One region of the Sporomusa aerivorans genome, then DNA from elsewhere that is predicted to be linked to it. Evidence: riboswitches for the same ligand, from Rfam matches in the RefSeq annotation. Region 1 holds a riboswitch; the other holds the start of a gene.
What was found. A riboswitch is a leader RNA that binds a small molecule or an ion and turns the genes downstream of it on or off. The one in region 1 is predicted to bind cyclic di-GMP.
Positions count from the first base shown of each region.

Region 1 (3,423 bases):
CGGGCTGCATATTGGCAGATTCGGCGGCTATCCTGTCTGCTGGCTGTATTTTGCCGCCGGGTTGATCAGCTCCGCTATGATTGCCACCGGCCTCATTTTCTTTACGGTGAAGCGGCGCCGCCGCTACGCCCGCAGCAACCAGTTGACCTATGTTATGTACCGTACCGCCGAAGCCCTGAACATCACAGTCATCATGGGCAGTGTTATTGCCTGCATTACCTATTTATGGGCCAACCGGTTATTGCCGCAGGCAATGACCAACCGGTCTGAAGGAGAAATTACGGTATTTTTCAGTGTCTGGCTCATTATGCTGCTGCACGCCCTGCTGCGCCCGCCAGAGCGCGCCTGGTCGGAGCAAACAGGCTTCGCCGCATTGCTTTGCCTGGGGTTGCCGCTGATCAATGCCCTCACAACCAAGGTTGGGCTGGCGCCGGCAATCGCAGCGCGCGACTGGATGACCGCCGGCATCGATTTAACAGCCTTACTGTTGGGAGTCGTATTGGCTGTCACTGCCCGCCGGCTTGCAGCAAGACCGCCGGCGAAAACCGACCGGCAAATTGAAATAAGCCTGCCACGCTAACGCTCGTACAGGCAATAACTTGTAAGGGCTGTGCTGAAACACTTGTTTCAGCACAGCCCTTTGCCGTAGCTTATTTACTTCTGGCCGACCAAACCCGCACTGCCCTTAATAGATACGAGAGGAAACCAACCTACGGCTTAACCCGCTCCCTATTCGATAATAACAAACCTGTTTCGTCCTTCGTTTTTGGCCTTATAGAGTCCAAAATCCGCCCGTTTTATCAAGACCGCAGGATCATAACGCCTATCCGGTTTAAGGGTGGCAATACCGATACTGACTGTAACCAGGTTACTAACCCCCGAGAGGCGATGCTCTATGCGCAGTTCACGGATATTGGCCTGAATTCTCTCAGCTACCCGGACTGCGCCGGCGCAAGGAGTTGAAGGCATCAGCACGATAAATTCCTCACCGCCGTACCGGGCCGCTGTGTCAATGGGCCGTAGCAGAGCCGCCTGTACGGCCCCGGCCACCTTTTTCAGGCAATGGTCGCCTTCCATATGACCGTAGCTGTCGTTATAGTTCTTAAAAAAATCAATATCGATTAACAGACATGATAAAAGATCCTGGTTGCGCAACGCATAACACCATAACTTTCCCAGCGTTTCGTCAAAATACCGCCGGTTGGGAATACCGGTAAGCGCGTCGGTGAAAGACCATTTAGCCAGTCTGTCACGCTGTTTTTTCAACTCAAGATGACACCGTACCCGCGCCTGTACAACTGCGGGTGCGGTATTTTTGGTAATATAATCAATCGCCCCCAGGGCGAATCCCTGCATTTGATCTTCCGTTTCATCTTTAACAGAAATAAAAATAACCGCAACATCCTGGGTGACAGGATCGCTTTTTAGTTGCCGGCATAGTTCACGACCGTCCATATCAGGCATGATAATGTCCAATAGAACCAGATCGACCGGCTGCGCCATGATCAACTCCAGGGCCTGCCGCCCTGAGCTGGCGCATAGCACATAATAGTCATCTTCCAATAAAGACTTTAACAAATGCCTGCTGAATTTCATGTCATCAACAATCAGGACGGTTTGTTTTTCCGGATCCATGTCTTTTTCCTTCCTTAATTCCTTATTATTGCCAGCTACGAGAGATCTTTATTGGAATTTCATATATATGGTTAGCAAAATAAAAATGCCCGGTTCATCATTTACTTACATGATGCAACCTGGCAATCTTAGAAAACATCTGTAGACCCATGGCTTTGCGTCCCATCCTTTCGGAAGGTTTGCCTGTCCATTTTAAATTATCTGCTACTATTTTAATCACTAGCAGATAAGAAAAATGTCGAAATAAGTCGTGTTGTACGATAATTATTGTTTAGAATTGAGGTTTCTCTATTTTTTTACCGGCAACATAACGGGCGATAATATTGTGATGATCGCCTATATAAATAAACCTGCTCAACCGGTCCTCTACCGAATACCGGTTGCTTGCCGCCACCTCCAGGCTGCTGTCGTCAATAACCAGGGCATCAAAATCGTAGCCTGCCTCGAAGCTGCCTACTTTGCCGAAAAAGCTTCCCCCGCCTTTGGTCGCCAGATACAAGGCTTCCGGTATAGTGAGGAATTTCTCCTTTTTACCGCTTGCCAGCCACTTCAGTTTGGAAACCTCTATAGCCATGGACATGACCCTGCTCATCGCTACCTCATGGCCGCCGGCGACGTCAGAGCCCAGACCTACGGGAATTCCCTGCTCAATACATTTCCTGACAGGTGCTATCCCGCTAGCCAAGTTGCTGTTCGAATAGGGACAGTGGGCCACATAAACTCTATTTTTGGCCATTAACGCCAGCTCGGCATCATCATTGTAAATACAGTGAGCCATAACGGTCGGCTGCTTGCCAAACAGGCCGAATTGATCATAGACACTGGCATAATTCTGACATTCGGGATGCAGTTCTCTAACCCAGGCGATCTCGCCTGTGTTTTCCGATAAATGTGACTGAACCGGCAAGTTGTACTGCATTGCCAGTCTGGCAATGCCACTCATTAATTCCGGCGAGCAGGTAGGTACAAATCTTGGCGTTATAATTGGTTTTACCAGTTCATACCTGCCAATTGTTTCTTTAATAAACATTTCGGTATCGAGTAACGATTGTCCGGTTGTTTCCATGAGAATCCCGGGAGAATTCCTATCCATGTTTACTTTGCCTACATAGCCGCCCAGACCGGCCGTTGCCAGCAGTTCCATAAGCTTGGCGGTGGCTGCTTTGTGAATAGTGCCGAAAAACACTACCCGGGTCGTGCCCCATTGCCATAGCGCCGAGACTACCTTTTTATACACGGCTTGCGCATACGTTACATCCTGAAATTTTGCTTCTTCGGGAAACGTATAGTTCTCCAGCCAGGGCAAGAGTTCCAGATCAAAACCCAGCCCTCTGTTGGCAAACTGCGGCGCATGGAAATGCAAATCGACAAAGCCGGGAATGATCAAGGCGTCTTGATAATCTGTTACAGGTATATTCCGGTATTCAGCCGGCAGTGCGCGATAAATCCCCTTAACTTTTTTCCCCTGAATAACCACAAAGCTGTTCTCGGCAATATTCAGTTGGCCGAAACTAGGCGTAAACGCTATATTACCTTTTATGATTGCAATGTCTTTTCCCAGCACCATCTTCAATCCTTTCGTCCAATACAATGAAACTCCAATCCAACCCGCTGCTTATTTCATATATAGATGAACCGCGAAAATTGTTGATAACACATACATTATTTTTTGCCATCAAGAGACTGGTTATGACTAAGACCGTCTGTTTCATTTCTGTTTCCAGCAAGATAAACCCTCTCCCGTGAATTCGAATTTGGAGAATTAATTCTTGTTATGTTTCGGCTGCT
Region 1 is NZ_CP156926.1:4,991,549-4,994,971, forward strand. It holds gene SATMO3_RS24065 (PepSY-associated TM helix domain-containing protein) at 1-580, shown strand, start outside; gene SATMO3_RS24070 (diguanylate cyclase) at 730-1,635, opposite strand; cyclic di-GMP riboswitch class I at 1,746-1,829, opposite strand; gene SATMO3_RS24075 (amidohydrolase family protein) at 1,907-3,226, opposite strand.

Region 2 (3,423 bases), 2.5 Mb from region 1:
GCTGTTATTGGCAGCGCCATCATCCTGTTGTTTGCTTTATTGTTAACCTGGTTAATGTCCAAAAGTATTCAAAGACCGATACTAATGCTGCTTTCTGCGTCCCAGGGAGCACAATACGGCGACTATTCACATACAATCTCTGAAGAAAAATTTTCCTTTGCGCCTGTTGAAGTCCGCGGCTTGTGCAATGCCTTTAATATCATGCTGGGAACTATTAATGAACACATCGCACTTCTATATGACCGCAATGCGGCGTTGATTGTTGCCGAAACTAAATACCGCAAGCTGAGTACACAGGACCAGCTTACTCAGATTCACAACCGGACCTACTTTGAGGAGGAAGTCAGCCGTCTGCAGTCTTTGCAGCAGGCACCGGTAGGGGTTGCTATCTGCGATGTAGACGGCTTGAAACTTATTAACGATACCTTGGGCCATAAAGCCGGCGATGATTTAATCCGGGCGGCTGCCAACAGTATTGTCCAAAGTTTTTCTTCTCACGTGACAGTAGCACGGATCGGCGGCGATGAATTTGCGGTGATAATGCCTGGCGCGGAGTTAGACGAAGTACTTGCCGGGATAAAACGTCTGCGGTCTACGGTGGATGAACATAACAGGATACATCCTGAACTTCCGCTGGCAATCTCGACCGGTGGCGCGGCTGCAACCAAATTGCCGCTTAAGCTGGAAGACGTCATCAGTGAGGCTGATAACCATATGTACCAGGAAAAGAACCGCAACCGGGCGCACAACCGCCAAATGCTGCTGACAACACTAATGCAAACTGCCGGCAAAAATGACCACGGCTTTTTCGACCATATCGAAGGCGTAAAGAAATGGGCGCTCAAGCTGGGGAAGGCACTGCTTTTAGATGATCAGGCGTTACGCCAGCTCGAACTTGCAGCCCACTATCATGATATAGGAAAAGTGGGAGTTCCCCGGGAGATTCTTGTAAAATGTGGTCAATTAACGGAAGCGGAATGGGTGCAAATAAGGGCGCATGCAGAGCTTGGCGGGCGTCTGGCGAAAGCAGTTGCCGAACTTCTTCCTGTAGCCGAATATATTACCAGCCATCATGAACGATGGGACGGTTCCGGTTATCCGGATAAAATAAAAGGAGAGGGCATTCCTTTAATTAGCAGAATAGTCGCTATTGCCGACTCCTATGATGCTATGCAGCGCAATACCTCATACCGTAAGGCGGCTTCACGGGAGGAAGCAAACCGGGAAATGCAGGCTCATTCGGGAAAACAGTTTGATCCCCGACTGGTGAGCTTGCTGTTAAAAACAGTAGAAAAAGAATGCAACATTTAAGGAGGATTTTGCCAATTTGTCCCGAAATATGTAGAAAAGGAACAGAAGTGTGTTTCAGATCAAATTCAGCAAACTTATCGAAAGATAAGGACGCAAAGCCGTGGGTCTACAAGCTGTGTGTGCTCAGGATTGCCAGGTTGCAGTTAGTTGCATTCCGGCAATCTTTTTTCATTTTCATTTAAGACAGGATAGTAAGAATAGTAACAGCAACAGTTCAAGAAAAAAATGAAAGGAAGGTTATTGTTATGAAAATCACCAGTATGAAAACTAGACTTCTCTTAATTCTGTTGCCCTTTTTGATTTTAACCTTTGGATTATTAGTAGGTGTCAACTATTATCGGGCGGAGCAGGCCCTGTCGGCGAGCGTGGAAGAGAACGCAATAGCGATTGGGAATGATTACTCTAATCGTATCGAGGCTTATGTTCAGGGGGCAGTGCTGCAACTGGAAGCATTCTCCACCAATAAAGGCTTGTATAATCCGGCCGATAAGAAGCAATTGCAGGAGACTTTGCAGGATTGCGCCAAGCGGCTGGGCAACCTGGAAAATGTAACCTATATTGCTACCGACGGTTTGGCTCTGCGTCCTGACGGAAGTACTACCCAACTGGGCGAACGTGCATATTTTAAACAGGTTATAGCTACCAAAAAGGCGGTGGTTTCCGAAGTTCTTATTTCAAAAACCACCGGCAAAGTGGCTGTGAATGTGGCGGTACCGCTCCTTTACGGCGATCAGCTGACAGGCGTATTAACGGGTACAGTATCATTGGATAAGTTGACAACGCTGATTAAAGACATGCGATTTCTGAGTACAGGGTACGGCGTTATTGCCGACAATAGCGGCAAACTTATCATCCATACCAAATTACCGGACTTGGTTGGCAAATTAAATTTTACCGAAAAGAAAGTTGATCCGGCACTCAATGTAAAAGAAACGGAACTGGATGATCATTTTATCAGCCTGTTTAAAACTGCTGCCCAAACCGGCAAGCCGGTACGGGGGACTTACAAGTTTGTTGACGGGATAACCAAGGTTGGTGTATTTACTCCCATTCAGCTGCCGGGCAGTAATCCCTGGATCTTAATTGTAACGGCGCCGGAGGCTGAGGCTGCACAGGCGGTAACTTCATTGACATACGCCATGCTGACCGGGTCGTTCTTCTGCCTTGTTCTGGCTGCGCTGTTTATTCTTTATCTCAGTAAAATTCTTTCAAAGCCGATTGCCTTGATCAGAGACGAATGCCTGCTGCTGGCGCAGGGGGACCTACGCGATCAGCAGGGCAGGGTCTTGTCTCATGATGAAGTGGGACAGTTGGCGCAGGGGTTTCGGGACATGCGCACCAGTCTGCGGACTCTGGTCACCAATGTTCTTTCCCAATCGGAATTGCTTGCCGCTTCCAGTGAAGAACTGACGGCAAGTGCCCATCAATCGGCAGATGCCGCTAATCAGGTAGCCGGCTCGATCACGGAAATTGCCCGGAGCGCTGAAAATCAGGTTGCAACAGTTAATCAAATCACTGCGAGATCCCGGGCAATGGCCGAAGAAGTAAATCAGATTGCGCAAACAGCAAAAGACTTATCGCAAATTGCTGAAGACACTGCTGCGGCAGCGAAACAAGGCCGTACGTCTGCAGAGCAAGCCGTAACGCAGATGAGCGAAATCGGGGAGAATACAAACACTACGCAGGCGACTATCGGTGAATTAAGCAAAAGCTCTCAGGAGATCAGGGAAATTGTCACACTAATATCCTCAATTGCCGGGCAGACCAATCTGCTGGCTTTAAACGCCGCCATTGAAGCGGCGAGAGCGGGAGAACAGGGGCGGGGCTTTGCCGTTGTCGCGGATGAGGTCCGGAAGCTGGCCGAGGAATCCAGTCACGCTGCAGGTAAAATTAGTGCACTGATCGAAAAAAATGATGCCAATCTCAAAGATGTTGTTATCACTATGCAAAACGGAACTGCAGGCGTTCAGACAGGTATTTCTCTTGTCCACAGCACCGGTGAGAGTTTTAATAATATAGTGGAGTCCATTCTTTCCATAGCAAGGCAAATTCAGGATATTGCGGCAGCCATCCAGCAGATAGATGCCAGTAACAGGACCTTGCTTACATCCA
Region 2 is NZ_CP156926.1:967,182-970,604, forward strand. It holds gene SATMO3_RS04365 (HD domain-containing phosphohydrolase) at 1-1,311, shown strand, start outside; cyclic di-GMP riboswitch class I at 1,369-1,456, shown strand; gene SATMO3_RS04370 (methyl-accepting chemotaxis protein) at 1,557-3,423, shown strand, end outside.
Region 2: it holds a riboswitch for cyclic di-GMP, as region 1 does, so the genes downstream of both, SATMO3_RS04370 (methyl-accepting chemotaxis protein) here and SATMO3_RS24070 (diguanylate cyclase) in region 1, are expected to answer to the same signal.